4 regions of the Streptomyces sp. NPDC046900 genome follow, and region 4 is predicted to be linked to each of the others. Evidence: riboswitches for the same ligand, from Rfam matches in the RefSeq annotation. Region 4 holds a riboswitch; each other region holds the start of a gene.

Region 1 (5,343 bases), on a different contig from region 4:
CGGGCGAGCAGGTCGCAGGTCTCGTCGCCGCCGAGCGTGAGCCCCTGCCCCCGGGTGAGCAGCCCGTCGATCAGCCCGGCGGCGCCCTTCTCGTCGATGTCCTCGTACTCGGGCACCTTGCCGGGATCGGCGGCGTCGCGGCGCCACTGGCCGTAGTTGACGGCCTCGGCCAGGGCCCGCACGGCGCGCTCGGCGGCGGGATAGGCGGGGATGAGACGGGCTTCCTCCGGTGCCTGAACCGCGGTGGGCGGCGGTTCCGCCGGACGCGGGAGGTCGCCGCGCTGCGCCTGGGGCGATGTGCTGACCGCCGCCGACAGGGCCTCCGCGATCCCGCCCAGCTCCACATGGACCACGAGCACGGGCTTGGCGGGCGCCGTGGCCGCCGCCGACCGCAGCGCCTCGGCCAGCTCGACGTCCCTCGGCGACCTCTCGCCGACCGCCGGGATCGCCGTGACCACGACGGCGTCGCACGTGTCGTCGGCCAGCGCCGCGGCCAGCGCCCGGTGGAAGTCCTCTGCGGTCGCCTCCGTCGTGAGGTCGAGCGGCGGCAGCGGCCGCAGCCCCTCGGTGAGGCACGCGTCGTACGTCAGCAGCCCGAGCGACTCCGAGTTCCCGAGGATCGCCACCCGCGGGCCGGCCGGCAGCGGCTGCCGCGCCAGCAGCAGTCCCGCGTCCACCAGCTCCGTGATCGTGTCCACCCGGATCACGCCCGCCTGCCGCAGCAGCGCGGACACCGTGGCGTGCGGCAGCCGCGTGGCCCGTACGGCGTGCCCCTGCGGGGCGCCTCCGTGCCGCGCCCCCTGCACCACGACCAGCGGCTTGGCCGTCGCCGTGCGCCGGGCGAGCCGGTTGAACTTGCGCGGGTTGCCGATGGTCTCCAGGTACATCAGGGCGACGTCGGTGTCCGCGTCCTCGTACCAGTACTGGAGCACGTCGTTGCCCGAGACGTCCGCGCGGTTCCCGGAGGAGACGAAGGTCGAGACGCCGGTCGAGCCGGTGACGCCTCCCCCGCGCCGGTGCAGGCGCGACAGCAGGGCGATGCCGATGGCACCGGACTGCGCGAACAGACCTATGCGCCCGGGGCGCGGCATCTCGGGCGCGAGAGACGCGTTGAGCCGGACCTGCGGCGAGGTGTTGATGATCCCGAAGGTGTTGGGCCCGATGATCCGCATCCCGTACGACCGCGCCTGCCGCACCAGCTCCCGCTGCCGCTCGCGCCCATCGGGACCGCTCTCGGCGTATCCCGCGGACACGACCACGAGGCCCTGGACCCCGTGCTCGCCGCACTCCGCGACGACCTCCGGGACGTGTTCGGCCGGCACGGCGACCACCGCGAGGTCGACCGGCTCGGCGATGTCGCGGACCGAGCGGTGGGCGGGCACCCCGGCAAGCTCCTTCTGCCCCTCGGGCAGCGCCCCGTTCACCGCGTACAACAGGCCCGTGTACCCGCCGCTCCTGAGGTTGTCCAGGACGCTGCGGCCCACTCCCCCGGGCGTGCGGCCCGCACCGATCACGGCGACCGAGCCGGGCGCGAGCAGCCGCTGCACGGACCGCGCCTCCGCCCGCTGCTCCCGCGCACGCTGCACGGCGAGCGACCGGTCGGTGGGTTCCAGGCCGAATTCCAGACGTACGACGCCGTCCTCGAAGCTGCGCTTCTGCTGGTAGCCGGCGTCCGTGAACACCTTGATCATCTTGGTGTTGGCGGGCAGCACCTCAGCGGCGAACCGGCGGATGCCGCGCTCCCTGGCCACCGCCGCGATGTGCTCGAGGAGGGCCGAGGCGACGCCGCGGCCCTGGTGTGCGTCCTGCACCAGGAAGGCGACCTCCGCCTCGTCGGCGGGCGCGGAGGCGGCCATGCCGTCGGAGCCGATGCGGTCGTAGCGTACGGTTGCGATGAACTCGCCGCCGACCGTGGCCGCGAGTCCCACCCTGTCCACAAAGTCGTGGTGCGTGAAGCGGTGGACGTCCTTCGCGGACAAGCGAGGGTACGGCGCGAAGAAGCGGTAGTACTTCGACTCGTCCGAGACCTGCTCGTAGAAGCTGACGAGGCGCTCGGCGTCATCGGCGGTGATGGGCCTGATGCGCGCGGTGCCGCCGTCGCGCAGCACCACGTCGGCCTCCCAGTGGGCGGGGTACTCGTGCCGGTCCGACGAGGTCTGCATGCGCCCCAGAGTAAGGCTCGCGTCCGACAGCGGTGCGAGGCAGGCTGAGGGAGCCTGGCCGCACCGCGCACGGGCCGTCCGCCGCCCTCTTTCTGGGCGCGCTCGACTTATGGAACACTGGTCTAGACAACCCTGAACACCTGAAGGGCAGCATCACATGGCTGAGCGCCGCGTCAACGTCGGCTGGGCCGAGGGCCTCCACGCCCGCCCCGCCTCCATCTTCGTCCGGGCAGCCACGGCCTCCGGTATCCCCGTGACCATCGCCAAGGCGGGCACCAACCCGGTCAATGCCGCGTCCATGCTCGCGGTTCTCGGACTGGGCGCCCAGGGCGGCGAGGAGATCGTCCTCGCTTCCGACGCGGAGGGCGCGGACGCCGCGCTGGACCGTCTGGCCAAGCTGGTCGCCGATGGCCTCGAGGAGCTTCCCGAGACCGTCTGACCCTTCGGGCAGAGCATCACACGGCGGAGCCGCGTCGGCCTTCGGGCGGACGCGGCTCCGTCGTGTTCGCACCCGTTCACGGCACCCGTCTGCGCGGCTTCTCGGGCTTGCCCTCACCGGGCGCCCAGACCCCGGTCCCGGCCGAGCGGCCGCCATCGTGCGCGAGGCACCCTCGCACGGTCACCCGGTGCGGTGTTCCACAACCATGCCGCCCCCGCACCGCCTCCGGCCGCGCAGGAAATTCGGCAGGTCACATCAAATAGCGCGCAAGTCGCACAGATATCGCACGCACCGGATTTCCGTGCGCGCGGAAAAAGGCAGCTTGAATAAGTCCCTGCCGAATATCTCTCTCTTTGTATACGTCGCCCATGTTAATGACGCAGTCCCGACATGTTTACGGCATGTTGCGAAGTCCTCACGCGCTCCGCCCGGTCCGTCGTGCCGGGAATGCGCAGCCGGTGTGCCGCGGTCGCACGCTCGGTGTGCACGGCCGTGATGGCCCGCGCCCGCTCGCTGTCCCCGCGTGCGACGGCGTCCACGATGCCGCCGTGCTCCGCCCAGGACTCCACCGGGCCGGCCGGTGCCTCGACCGCGTACATCCAAGAGATCTTGTGCCGCAGCTGGGCCAGCGTGGAGGTCAGCGCGGGGCTTCCGCAGGCCTGCGCCAGCGTCTCGTGGAACCAGCCGCCCAGGGAGCGCAGATCTTCGCTGCCGCCCTTCCTGGCCCGCTCCTGACCCAGTCTGACCAGGCCGCGCAGCACCTTGAGATGGGCCTCGGTGCGGCGCTGCGCGGCCCGCGCGGCACTCAGCGGCTCCAGCAGCATCCGCATCTCCAGCAGGTCGGCGGCCTCCTGTTCGGTGGGCTCCGCCACGCACGCGCCCGCGTGCCTGCGGGTCACGACGAACCCCTCGGCCTCCAGCGTGCGCAGCGCCTCGCGCACGGGGACGCGGGAGACGCCGTACCGGCGCGCGAGAAGCTCCTCGGTGAGCCGGCTGCCGCGCTCGTAGACACCCGCGACGATGTCATCACGGATCGCCGTGCATACCGAGTGCGCCGGAATACGCATGCCCGACCTCCGCCTTAATCCCCGCGAAACGTCGCCGATTGACGTGTTCAACCGACTCTATTGCAGCGGACCGGAATTTCCGACCGCGGGCCGGAATCCATGGATATTTTTTGGACAGACAGCAGTTCGAAAGAGGAAGGCCCCGGCTGCTGAGCCGGGGCCTTCCAAGGGTGCGCGCCTGCTTCGGGCGGGTCGTCAGACGTTCACGCCGTGCGACCGCAGATAGGCGACCGGGTCGATGTCCGAGCCGTACTCCGGGGATGTACGGGCCTCGAAGTGCAGGTGCGGCCCGGTGACATTGCCGGTGGCCCCGGACAGGCCGATCTGCCGGCCCGGAGTGACCGTCTCGCCCACGAAGACACCGATCGACGACAGGTGGCCGTACTGCGTGTAGGTGCCGTCGTTCATCTTGATGACGATCTGGTTGCCGTACGCACCGCCCCAGCCCGTCTCGACGACGGTGCCGGAGCCGACCGCGTGCACGGGCGTGCCGGTCCCGGCGTGGAAGTCGATGCCGGTGTGGGTGCCGGACGACCACAGGGAGCCGCCGGTCTTGTAGCCGGTCGAGACATACGAGTGGGAGATCGGCGCCACATACGCGTTCAGGCGCCGGCGCTCGGCCTCGCGGGCGGCGCGCTCCTTGGCCTCGCGCTCCTGCGCGGCCTTCACCGTGGCACGCACACGCGCCGCCTGCTCGGCCTTCTTCTGCTCCGCGGCCTGCCTCTGGGCGGCGGCCTGTGCGTCGATCTTCTGGGCGACCGAGTCGCCGAGGGTGACGGCCTGCATCAGGCCGGTCTGCTGGACGGGGTCGCCGGCGGCGAGCGCCGGAGTGGTCAGAGCGCCGATGACACCGGTGGTGGTGAGCGCCGCGACGCCCACGGCGTTGGTGGTCGTGCGCATGACGCGGCTCGGCCGCCGGTGCTTCCCGGTGGCGCAGGTGAACGCCATGAAGTGGCTGGTCCTTTCCTTCCTTCTCGCCTACCGGGTTAGCTGACGGGTTCGGAGCAGGAAGGTCTCCTACGGGCGTGTGCCCGATTCACCCCAGGGACTTGTGCCCGCCAGGCCACGAGGGCGGCGACAGCGGGCTCCGTCGGCCGCGTAGGCGGCCACGAAAGGTGGGTCCCCGGCTCCCCTGGCTCGCGCCGTACGGGGACTCGGCGATGGCTGTCCGGCGCCGCGGGTGCGACGCACTGTCCGACGGACAGCCTGAGAGACGCTAAGAGGACGGTCTTTCAATCACCAAACCGAACAGAGCGTTTGTAGTGCATCCCACAGGGCAGAGAGGCAACCTCTATGGCAATACGGACAAACAGCACACAAGTGGGGCCCTGGTGCCGGAAGAGGCACCAGGGCCCTCTTGTCCCCGCCGTGCGACGCGCGCCCGTCTTTCAACCACGTCGCGATCGCACGGGGTTGCGCCTCGCGGGCGCGCGGCGTCGCTCTACTCGGCCCGTACGACGCTCACTTCGCCGATACCCAGCGCCTTGACGGGCTCCTCGATCGCCGCCGCGTCGCCCACCAGGACGGTCACCAGCCGGTCGACCGGGAACGCGTTCACGACGGCGGCCGTGGCCTCCACCGTGCCCGTGGCCGACAGCGCCTGGTACAGCCTCGCCTGGTAGTCGTCCGGGAGGTGCTGCTCGACCTGGTCGGCCAGCGTGCTCGCGACGGCCGC
Region 2 (5,343 bases), on a different contig from region 4:
GTGGAGGACGTTAAACCTCACCGTGACCGTCTTGTGACGCAAAGTACGGAAGTGACCCGACTGGACTGATGGTGACCGTATGTGAGCGTTATCCCGGCATGGCTGGGCCGACATCACGCTCTGCGATGACCGATGCGGCGGTTCCGGGAGCGGGAGAGTCGATGGAGTGCTATGGGGCGCATATATGCGTGATCCAGGGGCCGTGTGAGCGGCCTGACATCCGCGGGGCCGGTGTCAGGGGCCCTGCGCACCCCTGATTAGGCTCCGCCCCATGGACGTACTCATCCATCTCTTCGTCGGCCTGCACATCGTCGGCATCGCCGCGCTCCTCGGCGGCTTCCTCACCCAGATGAAGGCGATGGGCCGGGGCACCGCCCGCTTCGTGCCCGGCATGCTGCACGGGGCGCTGACCATGCTGGTCACCGGCGTCGTCCTGGTCGGCCTCAACCAGGCGGACCACCACTCGGTCAACACGTTCAAGATCGGTGTCAAACTGGCCCTGCTGATCGTGATTCTCGGCCTGGTCTACGTCAAGCGGGACGAGGAGAAGATCGACAAGGGTCCCTTCGCCCTCGTCGGTGCGCTGACCACCGCGAACATCTTCATCGCGGTGCTCTGGACCTGAGGCCTCCCAGGATCGACGAGACCGCCCCGGCGAGGACCACGCACCAGACGGCCACCGCGATCCACAGCAGGACCTCGCCGAGGCCGCGCAGCCAGGACACCCCGCGGGTGGCGGCGACCGACAGGCTCGCCACCGCCGTCATCCCCAACGGGAAGACCGTCGACCAGCGCCGCGTGTCATAGCGCAGCCGCGGCCGGAGCAGCTCGGCCACCGCCAGCACGCAGTAGAAGACGAGGGCGAGGACGAGGAGGGCGAGGGTGACTGCCCGCAGGACGTTTTTGTCGTCGTTGCTCCAGAGATAGCGCCCGCTGTGCCCGGCTGCCACGAGCCGGGACCCGGCCAGCGCGGAGATGGCGAGCGCGCCGCCCGCGATCCAGTGGTCTCCGGCACCGGTCGCCGTCTGCCGCAGGTCGAAGCACCGCAGCCCGATCAGGTAGAACACCAGCCCGAGCCAGAAGAGCACCAGCGCCGTGTGCACGAGCCATGCCGTCCCCACCGTCGCCCCGAGCAGCGCCGCGAGCACGGCGACCCCCTGCGTGGCCACGCACCCGAGGAACACGGCCCCGGGCATAGGCCGCTCCCAGCGCAGTGCGACCGGGAGGAGCAGGCCCACCCACAGCACGAAGGCCAGCGCGAGAAGTGCCTCGGCGAGCGGCCGCCCGCCCTGCATGGACACTCCCGTGCCCAGCGTGGCGGTCGCCGCCACAGAGGCGAGCGCGGCCGCCGTGAGAGCCTGCTGAGCCCACCGGTCGCGCTCCCACAGCACCCGTACGCCGACGTCGACGACGAGCCCCAGCCAGGCGGCGGCCGTCAAGGCGAGGGCGATACGGGAGAGGACCCCGTACCCGGTCAGATGCAGCCCGACCGACAGGATGCCGGTCGCCATCACGGCGGCCCCGGTGGCGGGCGGACGCTGTGTCCACCAGGTGCGGAGCTCGGAGGTGCCTGACATGCGCCTGATGCTAGGGACGCACACGCGCGATGCGTACGGGGCACGCGCGCGGGAGGGCCGAAAACAACCCCACGCGCGCGTGCCCCGTACCGGAAAGGGAAACCGGCCTCAGCCGGGCCGCACCACGCTGTGGATGATCGAAGCGCCGCCGTAGTAGACCGACTCCTCGCGGACGTACGCGCCGGGCTTCGGGGCGTGGATCATCATGCCGTTGCCGATGTAGATGCCGACGTGGCTGATGTCGTCGTAGAAGAAGATCAGGTCACCGGGCTGGGCGTCGGTGAGCGAGACCGTCGTGCCGGCGTTCACCTGGTCGTACGTGGTGCGTGGGAGCGACACCCCGGCGGCCTTCCAAGCGGCCTGGGTCAGCCCCGAGCAGTCGTACGAGTCCGGTCCGGTGGCGCCCCACACATAGGGCTTGCCGATCTGGGCCCGGGCGAACGCCAGGACCTGGTCAGCCTTCGTCGCGTTCGAGGAGCCCGTGGCGGACGTGTCCGTCGAACCGGTCGTAGTACTCGGCGTGCTCGACTGCGCCTTCTGCTGAGCCGCCTGACGCTGCGCGGCCTCTCGCTGTGCCGCCTGCTGCCGTGCCAGCTCTTCCGCCTGGCGCTGAGCCTCTTCCTGCTTCTTCTGCTCGATCGCGGCGAGTCGCGCCTTCTCCTCGGCGGTCAGATCCGAGAGCAGGTTCCGTGCGGCGGCGAGCTTCGTCTGGATGGTCGTCTTGCTCGACCTGAGGGTCTGCTGCGACTCCGTGAGCGTCTGCAGGCTCTGGGTGGCCTCGCGCCGCTTGTCCATCGTCGCGGCCTGGTCGGTGGTGTACTCGTCGACCGCCTGCTTCTGGCGACTGGTGAGCCGGCCCATCAACTGGGTCTGGTCGAAGTAGTCCTGGGGCGAGTCGGCGAGCAGGAGCGTGGCCGTGTCGGGGGCCGCCGCCCCCGTGCGGTACTGCGCGGCGGCGAACGAACCCAGCTTGTCCCGCGCCTCGTTGAGGCTCTGTGTGCGTCTGGCGACGTCGTCCAGGAGCGTGTCGACGCGCTTGCGTTGGCCGGCCGTCTTCTCCTTGGCGGCGTTGTACTTCTCGGTCGCCGACTCGGCCTGGCGGTAGAGGTCGTCGACCTTTTTCTCGACCTCTTCGATGCTCGGCTTGCCGTCGGTGGAGGGCGCGGCGTTGGCCGTCTGGGAGAGCAGGGCCACGGAGGTGAGGGCCGCCGTCGCGAGGGCGGGGGTCCGTATGCCTGCGATGCGCGTGCCTGAGGGGCGGGCCTTGCGGTGCGGCGCCATGGGAGGCGACTCCTTCCGTACTCCGCCTACCGAGTTAGCTGTCGGGTTCGGGCGGGTGGTTCGGAAGGCGTGCCCTACGGCCTTGCCCCGAAAGGCGGTCGGCCGATTCACCCCGGGATCGGGTGGGTCCCCGGCTCCGGCTGCCGCGAGGGCGCACCGGACTCGGCGGAAGCCGCGCGACCCGGCGACCTTCGCCGGTGGGGGTCGTACGGCCCGCCGGGAACGGTAGCCAACTGATGTGGTCCGTGTGAAGGTTGATGTTCGATATGCCCGATACATTTTCGTGACCTGGCTCATGAATCCGTCGGCCCGTGGTCAATATGGGCAGGTCTGTGATGAGTTGACTCGTTCCTGACGCGGCTGCCGGAGGGGTGTCGTCTTCCTGTCCGCACGGGCTCGAGCGGGGCCCTGGGCAGGCATGTCCGCCCCATGCGATCCGTTTCCGCTGGTGACCGATCGATCCCGGAAGGTGACGGAGTCCTTGTGGCCGAATTCGGAAGATCATCCGTCGGGGAGCCCAGGCGGGCCGGTGTGTTTCCCGGGCGGCGGTCGGTTGTCGGTCGGGCGGCCTAGACTCGGAGAGCGATGAGCAGCCTCTTTGACGACAGCTTCCTGGCGGACCTCAAGGCCACCCCGGCCGCTGAGGAGCAGCCCCCGCCACCCGAGGACGATCACGCTCCGGAACCGGTTCCGGACGATCTGTTCGGCGGGCGTTTCGACGTACCCCCGGACCGTGAGGCGTACTACAGGGACGGCGCGCCCCGCCCGGTCATCGACCCCCAGGCACTGCTCCAGGGGCTCAACGAGAACCAGCGCGCGGCCGTTGTGCACGCCGGCTCCCCCCTGCTCATCGTGGCCGGCGCCGGCTCGGGCAAGACCCGTGTGCTGACGCACCGCATCGCCCATCTGCTGGCCGAGCGCGGCGTCCACCCCGGGCAGATCCTCGCGATCACCTTCACCAACAAGGCCGCGGGCGAGATGAAGGAGCGCGTCGAGCACCTCGTCGGCCCGCGCGCGAACGCGATGTGGGTGATGACCTTCCACAGCGCGTGCGTCCGCATCCTGCGCCGGGAGAGCAAGAAACTCGGCTTCACATCCTCCTTCTCGATCTACGACGCGGCCGACAGCAAGCGGCTGATGGCGCTCGTCTGCCGCGATCTGGACCTCGACCCCAAGCGGTACCCGCCGAAGTCCTTCAGCGCCAAGATCTCCAACCTGAAGAACGAGTTGATCGACGAAGAGGACTTCGCCGCGCAGGCCGCCGACGGATTCGAGAAGACCCTCGCCCAGGCGTACGCGCTCTACCAGTCCAGGCTCCGCGAGGCGAACGCGCTCGACTTCGACGACCTGATCATGACGACGGTGAACCTGCTGCGCGCCTTCCCGGACGTCGCCGAGCACTACCGCCGCCGCTTCCGCCACGTCCTCGTGGACGAGTACCAGGACACCAACCACGCCCAGTACGCCCTCGTCCGGGAGCTCGTCGGCACCCGTGAGCACCCCGTGGACGTACCGCCCGGCGAGGACGAGTTGCAGCCGGCCGAACTGTGCGTCGTCGGTGACGCCGACCAGTCGATCTACGCCTTCCGCGGCGCGACCATCCGCAACATCCTCCAGTTCGAGGAGGACTACCCGGACGCCACCACGATCCTGCTGGAGCAGAACTACCGCTCCACGCAGACGATCCTGAGCGCCGCCAACGCGGTCATCGAGCGCAACGAGTCCCGCCGCCCGAAGAACCTGTGGACCAACGCGGGCGCGGGCGCGCGGATCACCGGCTACGTCGCCGACACCGAGCACGACGAGGCCCAGTTCGTCGCCGAGGAGATAGACCGCCTCACCGACACGGGCGAGGCGAAGGCGGGCGACGTCGCCGTCTTCTACCGCACGAACGCCCAGTCCCGTGTCTTCGAAGAGATCTTCATCCGCGTCGGCCTGCCCTACAAGGTCGTCGGCGGCGTCCGCTTCTACGAGCGCAAGGAGGTCCGGGACGTCCTGGCGTATCTGCGGGTGCTGGCGAACCCGGAGGACTCCGTGCCGCTGCGGCGGATCCTGAACGTGCCGAAGCGGGGGATCGGCGACCGTGCCGAGGCGATGATCGACGCCCTGGCCCAGAGGGAGAAGATCAGCTTCCCGCAGGCGCTGCGTCGCGTGGACGAGGCGTACGGCATGGCGGCCCGCTCGACCAACGCGGTCAAGCGGTTCAACGCGCTGATGGAGGACCTGCGGACGATCGTGGAGTCCGGCGCGGGACCGGCCACCGTCCTGGAAGCCGTCCTCGAACGCACCGGCTATCTGGCGGAGTTGCAGGCCTCGACGGACCCGCAGGACGAGACCCGCATCGAGAACCTCCAGGAACTCGCCGCCGTGGCCCTGGAGTTCGAGCAGGAGCGCGGCGAGGGCGCCGCCGGAGCCGCCGCACCGGGCGGCACGCTGGCCGACTTCCTGGAGCAGGTCGCCCTGGTCGCCGACTCCGACCAGATCC
Region 3 (4,651 bases), on a different contig from region 4:
CAATGACGTGATGGCGCAGTTCATGCATCTCGAGTACCTGGATCCGGACCGGGACATCTCGCTGTACATCAACTCCCCCGGCGGATCGTTCAGCGCGATGACGGCCGTCTACGACACGATCCAGTACGTCGGCTGCGATGTGGAGACGATCTGTCTCGGCCAGGCGGCGTCCGCCGCGGCCGTTCTGCTCGCCGCGGGCACGCCGGGCAAGCGGTTCGCGCTGCCGGGCGCACGCGTACTGATCCACCAGCCGTCCCTGCCGGAGCCCATCCAGGGACAGGCCACCGATCTGGCCATCCAGGCCGAGGAGCTCATCCGCACGCGCAGGCGGCTGGAGGAGATGCTCGCGCGGCACACCGGGCAGAGTCCCGAGCGGATCGCAGCCGACATCGAGCGGGACAAGATCCTCGACGCCCCGGCTGCGGTGGAGTACGGGCTGGTCGATCGCATCATCCCGAGCCGCAAGGCGTCGCGCACCGCGCCCGGCGCGAGGTGAGCCGTCGATGCTGCCGCCCGAACTGCCTCCGCTGCCCCCGCTGACCCGTGCGGAAGCCGAACTGATCGACCGTTACCTCGACGTGGTCGACCTCGTCGGCCGCATCAACCCCGCGCACTCCGGGGACACCTACGGCTCACTGCGCGCCGCCCAGGCCCTGGTCGGCAAAGCGGTGGCCCTGCGCGAGGCCCTGGCGCTGATGCACCAGCGCGGGGAGAGCGAACTGCACGGCCGCACGCTCGCCCGGGCGCTGCGCGTCCTGGACGGCGAACGCCGCGCGGCCCGTGTCACGGTGCCTCCCGGACCGGACGACTGAGCTGATGGATCGGTGCGGATGCGGGGCCGGCCTGAGCGACGGCTCCGCCGTCCTCCACCGCCGCGCGGGACGGCTGGCTGACGGGTAGTGACTGGTGCGCGGGGGCGGGGCAGTTGACTGGACGGTCGCCGCGCACCGCGCATCGGGCGGCGACCCCTACCCCTTTACCGCGGCTCAAACGCGCCGAACGGGTTACCCACACTCGGAGTAGACGTCCATGATCCCAAGGGCCCGCGAGGCATGCGCAACGCGCTTGCCCTTGGGCCAGGATGAGGTGTTCCACCGCAGGTCCGGGCCTCGTCCCACCCCTCAACGCGGCCCGAACAAAGGGCTGTCCAGCCGAACGGGTGAGTGGTGAGTAATGCCACAAACCACCGGTTCCATTGTGTTTTTTGGACACTCGTGAGTGAAGATCCCTTGCTGACGACAAGCCCCCGCCACCACGGCGGGGCGGTCCGGGCGGACGCCGAATCCTGCCGCCGCCCGGATGACGGGTCGACAGAAATGGATCGGCAGGAGTGGAGGACCCAGCAAGGCGGGCCGCCGGAGAGATCCGGGCGGTCCTTGGGGTGAAGCCGCGTGAGCGGCCGGGCTACTTCGCCAGCCCGAATCCGACAGGACATCCTTCACAGGCGGCTGACGAAGGGTTGCGCATGACTGCGCTCAATCGTGTCCCGTCGCTGCTGACCCGGGCCGGCACGGCCTCGGCTCTCACTCTCGCCGCCGTCGGCGGCAGCATCGTGGCCCCCGGCCTCGCAACCGACGCCGCCGCCGCGGCTCCGGCTACCAAGGCGCTGCAGATCGCGGCGTCCAAGAAGGGATCGCCGTACCAGTACGGTGCCACCGGCCCGCGCCGCTTCGACTGCTCGGGGCTCACGGTGTACGCGTTCAACAAGGCCGGCAAGAAGCTGCCCCGCACCGCCGCGGCACAGTACAACAAGACGCGCCACATCTCCGCGTCGCACCGCAGGGCGGGAGACCTGGTGTTCTTCCACTGGGGCCGCAGCGTCTACCACGTCGGCATCTACGCCGGGAAGGGAAGGATCTGGCACTCCCCGAGGACCGGGGACGTAGTGAGGCTCCAGAAGATCTGGACGAAGAGCGTGTGGTACGGACGGGTCAGCTGATTCGACCTGCGGGGTGGCGGCACGGCGCGCCGCCACCCCGCCGGGGCGTGCGCCGGGTCGAATCGGTTACTTGTTCACCATGGCCGACCCACTACCTCACCAGGATCGGAACGAGACACCCCTGGAGCGCGCCGACCGCAACTTCTCCGAGTTGCTTCAGGAGCTGCGGGTCACCCAGACCGGGGTGCAGATCCTCTTCGCGTTCCTGCTGACCCTCGCCTTCACCTCGCGCTTCCCGTCCCTCGACACGGTCCAGCGCATCACGTACGTCACCACCCTCCTGCTGGCCGTGTTGGCCGCAGCCCTGTTCACCTCGCCCGCGGCGCTGCACCGCACCCTCTTCCAGCAGCGTGTGAAGCCCTCCGTGGTGCGGATCTCGTCCCGCCTCGCCGCGCTCGGGCTTGTGGTCCTGACGCTGGCGTTCACCGGGTCGGTGCTGCTGGTGGTGGACGTGGCCATGGGTCGCATCGCCGGTATCGCCGCCAGTGCGAGCACCTTCCTGGTCTACGTCGGCCTGTGGCGTGTCATGCCGCGGATGGTCCAGCGCACGATCACCGATCACCGGACGACGGACCAGGCGGACGGCCGGGACACCCCCGGGCCCTCTCGCTGACGTGCGGCCGCCGGTCCCGCCCGGGGCGACGAGACGACACGGCGCCGAGTGCGCCGGCCGGGTCTCAGGGGCCCTGCTGGCCGCCCGCCGCGACCGGCTCCACGGGTGCGGCCCACGGCAGTTCGATCGCGACCGTCTTGCCGCCCTCGCGGGTGGGCCGCACGCTCAGCTTGCCGCCGTACTCCGCGGCGAGCCAGCGGATGATCACCATTCCGCGGCCGTTGTCCTGTTGCACGGCCGCGGGCAGGCGTTTGGGGAAACGCGGGTGGCTGTCGGTGACGGCGATGCGCAATAACTCGTCCCGGTCGAGGACGACGTCCACCGTGAACGTGGGTGACTGCCCCAGGGTGTGCTGGACGGCGTTCGTGGCGAGTTCGGACACGATCAGCCGTACGGTGTCGGCGACTTCGGCGTCGCCCGGCAGTCCCCATTCGATGAGAATGTCGGAGACATATTTCCGGGCGGCGGAGACCGAGGCGGGATCGCTCGGCAGAGTGACGGATGCTTCCTGATGATCTGCCATGGCGACGTCGTCCCTTTCCCACGGGACCGGAGTCCGACACGAGGGGTTGGTTCGAGTAACGGTTCCGGACTTGGTGCTGCTCGCCAGCCTGCCATCACCTGGCCCCTGTCGGGTGCGATCCCCCGAGATATGCATATATCTGTCGCCCAAAGCGGTGAACTCTCCGACGACCGACCGTATTTGGGCGACCCCGGGGCTCATCCTCTACCGTCGCCGTGAAAACCGCGCGCCATGCGGAGGGAGTCGGCCATGCAGTACGGACCAGCGGTGCGCCGCCGCAAACTCGGCGCCGAATTGCGCGACCTGCGCGCCCGGACGAGGCTCACGAGCGGTGAGGCAGCCGCCCTGGTCGGCTGGCACCAGTCCAAGGTGAGCCGGATCGAGACGGGTGCCAGCGGGGTCAAACCGGCCGACGTGGGCCGGCTGCTGGACGCGTACGGTGTCGAGGAGCCCGAGCTGCGGGAGCTGCTGCTCATGCTCGCGGGCTCGGAGGACGGCGGCGGGCGGCAGAACTGGTGGAACGCCTACCGCGGGGTGTTGCCGCCGACCTACCGCGATTTCATCAGCCTGGAGTCACAGGCGAGCGGGATACGCACGCTGGAGACCTCCGTGGTGCCGGGGCTGCTCCAGACGCCCGAGTACGCCCGGGCCGTGACCTGGGCCGCCGTCGGCGGCCTGGAGGACGACAAGCTGGACGCCCTGGTGGAGGTGCGGCTGGCCCGGCAGGACGTGCTGCGCGCCGATCCGCCGCTGAGCCTGTGGGCGGTTCTGGACGAGGCGGTGCTGCACCGGGAGGTCGGGGGTCCGAAGGTCATGGCGCGCCAGCTGCAACGGCTCCTGGACGCGGCCAGACTGCCCCAGGTCCGGCTCCAGGTCCTGCCGTTCGCCGCCGGGGCGCATATCGGCGTTACCGGACCTTTCGTTATCTTCTCATTTCCGAGCAGATCTGATCTGGATGTAGTTGTTCTCGACCACTTGACGAGTAGCCTCTACCTGGAGCGGAAAGAAGACCTCCAGGCCTACAGCGAGGCCTTCAACTCCCTTCGGATCCACGCCCTTTCCCCCGAGGACACGTTGGATTACATCGCCGCGTTGGCCGGCGACGCATAAGGAGTCACCATGTCAGCACTGCCTCGACACATCCCTTCCAGCACCTTGCTGCACGGAGTGCGGTGGCTGCGCAGCAGTCGCAGCACGGGAATGAACAACTGCGTCGAGACCGCTCTGCCCGGCCCCGGACGCTGGTCCGGCCTGGTGGCCGTGCGCGACTCGAAGAACGTGAGCGGACCCGCCCTGGTCTTCGGCCCCGACGCCTGGAAGGAGTTCCTGACCGAACTGAGGTGATCACGTTCCTGCGACTCGGTAGCAAATCGGCCAATTTCGAACCGCTTTCCGAGTCACTTCCGTAGCAATTCCTCCCCCACTCTCTTCGTACGAGCTCGTAGGCATCACCCGTACGGCGCGCGAGGCACGGCCGTTTCGCCGACTCACGGTCGCGTTTCGCCGATCACCCCCACGGCGTGCTCGATCTGACCGTCGGTGAGGTCGGCACGAGCGGTCAGCCGCAGCCGTGAGA
Region 4 (5,343 bases):
AGGGCGAGCAACGCGGCCCGGCCGGTGAGCCGGGAGCGCCGCGCCTGCCGCTTGGTCTGGGAGCGGTAGACCCGGGCCGCCGTCTGCTCCCCGAGCAGCCGCAGCCTGGTCGCGGTGGAGAACCGGTCGCCGTCCTTCCCGGCCATGTCTCCCGCCTCCCCTTCATACGTGCGTACGTCCCCGCACACGGTACGGGACCGGGTACGGGGACGTACGGACGACCGGCTAAGGCGTTGTCAGCGCACTCAGCCCTTGAAGCGCGGGAAGGCGCTGCGGCCGGCGTACACCGCGGCGTCGTCCAGGATCTCCTCGATGCGCAGCAGCTGGTTGTACTTGGCGACGCGCTCGGAGCGGGCCGGGGCGCCGGTCTTGATCTGGCCGCAGTTGGTGGCGACGGCCAGGTCGGCGATGGTGACGTCCTCGGTCTCGCCGGAGCGGTGCGACATCATGCACTTGAAGCCGCTGCGCTGGGCCAGCTCGACGGCGTCCAGGGTCTCGGTCAGCGAGCCGATCTGGTTCACCTTCACGAGCAGGGCGTTGGCGGTGCCCTCCTCGATGCCGCGGGCGAGGCGTTCGGGGTTGGTGACGAACAGGTCGTCGCCGACCAGCTGGACCTTGTCGCCGAGCTTGTCGGTGATGACCTTCCAGCCGGCCCAGTCGTCCTCGAACAGCGGGTCCTCGATGGAGACGAGCGGGTAGGCCGCGACGAGCTCCTCGTAGTACTCCGTCATCTCGGCGGCGGAGCGCTCCTTGCCCTCGAAGAGGTACTTGCCGTCCTTGTAGAACTCGGAGGCGGCGACGTCGAGAGCCAGGGCGATCTGCTCGCCGGGGACGTACCCGGCCTGCTTGACGGCCTCGAGGATGAGGTCGAGGGCCTCGCGGTTGGAGCCGAGGTTCGGGGCGAAGCCGCCCTCGTCACCGAGACCGGTGGACAGGCCCTTGGTCTTCAGCACCTTCTTGAGGGTGTGGTAGACCTCGGCACCCCAGCGCAGGGCCTCCGAGAAGGACTCCGCGCCGATCGGGGCGATCATGAACTCCTGGATGTCCACGTTGGAGTCGGCGTGCGAGCCGCCGTTCAGGATGTTCATCATCGGCACCGGCAGCAGGTGCGCGTTCGGGCCGCCCAGGTAGCGGAAGAGCGGGAGGTCGCTCGCCTCGGAGGCGGCGTGGGCGACGGCGAGGGAGACGCCGAGGATGGCGTTGGCGCCGAGCGAGCCCTTGTTGTCGGTGGCGTCCAGGTCGAACATCGCCTGGTCGATCAGGCGCTGCTCGGTGGCGTCGTAGCCGACGAGCTCCGGGCCGATCTGCTCGATGACGGCGAGGACGGCCTTCTCGACGCCCTTGCCCTGGTAGCGGTTGGGGTCACCGTCGCGGAGCTCGATGGCCTCGAAGGCGCCGGTGGAGGCGCCGGACGGGACGGCGGCACGACCCGTGCTGCCGTCGTCGAGGCCAACCTCGACCTCGACCGTGGGGTTGCCGCGGGAGTCCAGGATTTCCCGGGCTACGACGACGTCGATGGACGGCACGAGCATCTCCTTCATGGATGTGACGCTGAGAGTGCGGGGCACCTTGCGACTAGAGCCTATCCGTCCCGGGTGGGCGGCCAGCCGACCGACCGTCCAGGACAGGGTGACGGTACACATTGTTCCTACTCGGAACAAAGAAGGAGAGGAAAGCCCGGTGAAAATCGCACGGCGCGCAGGCAAAAAGGCCCCGCTCCGGTGCGTACGGGGGAACACGCACCGGAGCGGGGAGCCCGTGGGGACGGGGGTGGATCTCACGTGACCCCCACGATGGAGGTCACGTCTGGGGGGACCCTGTGAGCCGGCTGCCCGGCAGCTGTCACTTCAGGTGCAGCTGCTGACCCGGGTAGATGAGGTCGGCGTCCTTGACGATGTCCTTGTTCAGCTGGAACAGCTTCTTCCAGCCGCCCTGGACGTGGTGCTTCGCGGCGATCAAGCTGAGGCTGTCACCCTTGACGACCTTGTACTCGCCGTCGCCCTTCTTGACCTTCTGGCCGGTCGGGGTGGTGACCGTCTTCTGGGGAGCCGGGCGCTGCGCGGAGCGGTTGGCCGTCTGCTCGCCGGTCGAGCGAGTGGTCGGGGTGCTCTTCGCGGACTTGTTCGTGGAGGCCGCGGCGCCGTTGTAGGGGGCGCTCGACAGGCCCTTGCCGCACACCGGCCAGGCGCCCTTGCCCTGGCCTGCGAGGACCTTCTCGGCGACGGCGATCTGCTGAGCCTTGCCGGCCAGGTCCGCACGCGCGGCGTAGGCGGTGCCACCGTAGGCGGCCCAGGTGGAGTTCGTGAACTGCAGGCCACCGTAGAAACCGTTGCCGGTGTTGATGGCCCAGTTGCCGCCGGACTCGCACTGGGCGACGGCGTCCCACTCGGCCGAGGTGGCGGCCGAGGCGTTGCCGGCCGCGAGCAGCGGAGCGGCTATGGCGGCGCCGGTGACACCGGCGAGCGTGACGGCGCGAGTGGCCTTGGACGGGCGGCGGTGCTTGCCCTTGCCGGAACACAGCATGGTTCGATCCCCTCACCGACGCCTGCGAGGTGAGCTGTCGGGTTCGGGCCGGTTGAGTTGCCCGGCCGCGCACGACGTGGTGCGCGGCTTCACCCCGAGCCGTCCCGGTCAATGTCCGGGCGCGGCGCTTACCTTGGGTCCCCCGCTCCTGCCTACGGCGCTTGACGCGTCGACTGTTCCCACACGGCCGCTGGCAGGATTCGGCGTTGCGACCGTGGGGGCCCGCTGTGGCGAGCGGACACGACCGTAAGCAGTCGATCCGCGGAATTTCAAAGACGATCAGGGCTTATGAGACTCATATCTCACTCTCGCCAAACCAGACATTCGCCACGAACCAGGGCATGAAGTCCCCTGGAACGGCAAGGCAGTTCACTGCTGCCCGGCGTCGGGCTCGGTACCGATCTCAAGGTTCTGACCGGGGAGAATGAGGTCCGGGTCGGCGCCGACCGTCTTCTTGTTCGCGTCGTACAACGTGGCCCATCCGCCCTTCAGGTCAAGAGAGTCGGCGATGGCCGTCAGATTGTCCCCGGGCCGGACGGTGTACGAGTCGTCGGCGGCGTCGCGCCCGGCGCTGGAGCCGCGCGAAGCATGCCGGGCGGCCGAGTCGCCCGCACGGTCACCCGCCGCACTCTCGTCGGCGCTGCTCCCGCGATGACGACCGGCCCTCGAAGAGGTGTCGCTCTGCCCGGACTTGTCCGACTCGTCGCTCTTCGTCGGTTCAGTGGACGCGTCGCCGTCACCCTGAGACCCCGCCGATCGGGAAGCACCCTTGAAGGACTCCTCACTCCCTCCGGAGGAAGGTGACGAAGAGGAGGAGGCGGACGAAGAAGGCGATGAGTGCCCCGAAGTGGTCGATCCGGACGACTCGGACAGTCCGGAGTCCATGCCGTAGCCGGAGGAGGAGCCGCCGTCGGAGGATTCGCCCGCGAGGCCGGTGTCGACGTGCGCGGAGGCCGAGTCCTCACTCAGGCCGGCGACCAGACCGCAGGCGGACCAGGCGGAGACGCCCTGGTCGTCGAGGATCCTCTCGGCGACGGCGATCTGCTGGGAGCGGCTCGCCTGGTCGGCCCTGGGGGCGTAGTCGAGGCCGCCGTACTCGTCCCAGTCCTGCTGCGTCAACTGGAGCCCGCCGTAGCGGCCGTTGCCGGTGTCCGCGCTCCAGGAGCCTCCGCTCGCGCACTCCGCGACCCGGTCCCAGGTGGTACCGGAGGCCGCGCTCGCACCGGTGGCGCCCAGCAGTGGAATCACGATCGCTGAACCGGTCACCCCTGCCGCGACAAGGAGAGCCGGAGCCTGGCGGGGGCGACGGTGACGGCCGTTCCCGGAGAGCATGCGCTTGCCTTTCACACGACAGCAGGGACCGGCGCGACGGTTGAGGCGAATCGTCGCGCTGCTGCGTGAAGGTAGCGCCAGGCGATCACTTGTCACAAGTTAATGCAGCGCAGATCACGTGAAGATCACAGAGTTGAGCACGTGTCACCTTTCCCCGACCGCCCGCGGGACCGCCGCGTCATCCCCCGGAATCGGCGCCGGACCGCTGCCGCACGTCACGATCCGTCGCGAACTTTACCGGCAAAGTACGCAATCCCCGCATGATGAGCCCGCCGCGCCAGCGCAAGTCGACCGGGTCCGCCCCGAGTTCCAGGTCGGGCAGCCGGGTGAGGAGCGTGGCGAGAGCGGTCTGCCCCTCGAGGCGGGCGAGGGGGGCGCCGAGGCAGTAGTGGATGCCGTGGCCGTATCCCAGATGCTGGTTGTCGCGGCGGGAGAGGTCGAGCACATCGGGATCGGCGAACCGCTCCGGGTCCCGGTCGGCGGCCGCCAGCACGACGAGCACCGGATCGCCGGGGGCGATGTCCTGGCCCCCGACGGTGAGCGGCTGGGTGGCGAACCGCCAGGTGGCCAGCTCGACCGGGCCGTCGTAGCGGAGGAGTTCCTCGACCCCCGTCTCGAGCAGCCCGCGTTCCCCGCGGGCGAGGGAGGCCTGCAGCCTGGCCCGCTGCTCGGGGTGGGTGAGGAGGGCGTACGCCCCGTTGCCGATCAGATTGACCGTTGTCTCGAACCCGGCGAAGAGCAGGATGAAGGCCATGGCGGCGGCCTCGTTCTCGGTGAGGTGCTCGCCGTGGTCGGAAGCGCGGATGAGCCCGGAGATGAGGTCCTCACCGGGGCCGGGCGCATCGGGCAGGGCTTGGCGCTTGCGGTGGATGAGGTCGGCGAGATAGCCGCGCATCTTCTTGACGGACCGGGCGACCCCGCCCCGGGGTCCCCCGCCGTGCCGGATCATCATCCCCGCCCAGTCCCGGAAGTCGTCCTGGTCCTCGCGGGGGACGCCGAGCATGTCGCAGATGGCATAGATGGGGAGCGGGAAGGCGAACTCATGGATGAGATCGGCGGAGCCGCGGTCCGCGAAGCGGTCGATGAGCTGGTCGGTCAGCTCCTGCACGCGGGGGGCGAACTCGGCGACGCGGCGGGGGGTGAAGGCCTTGGAGACGAGCCGCCGCAGCCGCGTGTGGTCCGGAGGATCGATGTTGAGCAGGTGTGTCATCAGCTCGGCCTTGCGCTCGCCGGGGATGCCGGTCTTGCCCTTGGCGTGCGCGGGTTCGTCGTGGTGCGCCGGGTTCTTGCTGAGCCGCTGGTCGGCGAGGGCCTGCTTGGCATCGGCGTACCGGGTGACCAGCCAGGCCTCCACCCCGCTCGGCAGTTTCGTCCGGTGCACGGGGGCGTGCTCGCGGAGCCAGGCGTAGGCGGGATAGGGGTCGGCGGCGAACTCCCAGGTGAAGAGTTCGGGCGCCGGGGGCTGGGGATGGGACGGGCTGGTCACAC

The links. A riboswitch is a leader RNA that binds a small molecule or an ion and turns the genes downstream of it on or off. The one in region 4 is predicted to bind cyclic di-AMP.
Positions count from the first base shown of each region.
Region 1: it holds a riboswitch for cyclic di-AMP, as region 4 does, so the genes downstream of both, ABZ904_RS03410 (M23 family metallopeptidase) here and ABZ904_RS26800 (transglycosylase family protein) in region 4, are expected to answer to the same signal.
Region 2: it holds a riboswitch for cyclic di-AMP, as region 4 does, so the genes downstream of both, ABZ904_RS36350 (NlpC/P60 family protein) here and ABZ904_RS26800 (transglycosylase family protein) in region 4, are expected to answer to the same signal.
Region 3: it holds a riboswitch for cyclic di-AMP, as region 4 does, so the genes downstream of both, ABZ904_RS11660 (C40 family peptidase) here and ABZ904_RS26800 (transglycosylase family protein) in region 4, are expected to answer to the same signal.

Region 1 covers NZ_JBEYXD010000002.1:275,561-280,903, forward strand. Annotated here, with positions in the region: gene ABZ904_RS03395 (GNAT family N-acetyltransferase) at 1-2,162, opposite strand, end outside; gene ABZ904_RS03400 (HPr family phosphocarrier protein) at 2,320-2,601, shown strand; gene ABZ904_RS03405 (GntR family transcriptional regulator) at 2,973-3,668, opposite strand; gene ABZ904_RS03410 (M23 family metallopeptidase) at 3,864-4,616, opposite strand; cyclic di-AMP (ydaO/yuaA leader) riboswitch at 4,630-4,838, opposite strand; gene ABZ904_RS03415 (pitrilysin family protein) at 5,110-5,343, opposite strand, start outside.
Region 2 covers NZ_JBEYXD010000059.1:26,297-31,639, reverse strand. Annotated here, with positions in the region: gene ABZ904_RS36360 (hypothetical protein) at 272-625, shown strand; gene ABZ904_RS36355 (tellurite resistance/C4-dicarboxylate transporter family protein) at 603-1,577, opposite strand; gene ABZ904_RS36350 (NlpC/P60 family protein) at 1,686-2,858, opposite strand; cyclic di-AMP (ydaO/yuaA leader) riboswitch at 2,867-3,036, opposite strand; gene pcrA (DNA helicase PcrA) at 3,444-5,343, shown strand, end outside.
Region 3 covers NZ_JBEYXD010000008.1:225,082-229,732, forward strand. Annotated here, with positions in the region: gene ABZ904_RS11650 (ATP-dependent Clp protease proteolytic subunit) at 1-496, shown strand, start outside; gene ABZ904_RS11655 (hypothetical protein) at 504-812, shown strand; cyclic di-AMP (ydaO/yuaA leader) riboswitch at 1,267-1,462, shown strand; gene ABZ904_RS11660 (C40 family peptidase) at 1,466-1,939, shown strand; gene ABZ904_RS11665 (DUF6328 family protein) at 2,019-2,552, shown strand; gene ABZ904_RS11670 (ATP-binding protein) at 2,617-3,075, opposite strand; gene ABZ904_RS11675 (helix-turn-helix transcriptional regulator) at 3,325-4,185, shown strand; gene ABZ904_RS11680 (DUF397 domain-containing protein) at 4,195-4,419, shown strand; partial or broken gene ABZ904_RS11685 (aminotransferase class I/II-fold pyridoxal phosphate-dependent enzyme) at 4,563-4,651, opposite strand, start outside.
Region 4 covers NZ_JBEYXD010000031.1:4,114-9,456, forward strand. Annotated here, with positions in the region: gene ABZ904_RS26790 (septum formation initiator family protein) at 1-146, opposite strand, end outside; gene eno (phosphopyruvate hydratase) at 246-1,532, opposite strand; gene ABZ904_RS26800 (transglycosylase family protein) at 1,843-2,523, opposite strand; cyclic di-AMP (ydaO/yuaA leader) riboswitch at 2,528-2,693, opposite strand; gene ABZ904_RS26805 (transglycosylase family protein) at 2,893-3,855, opposite strand; gene ABZ904_RS26810 (cytochrome P450) at 4,034-5,341, opposite strand.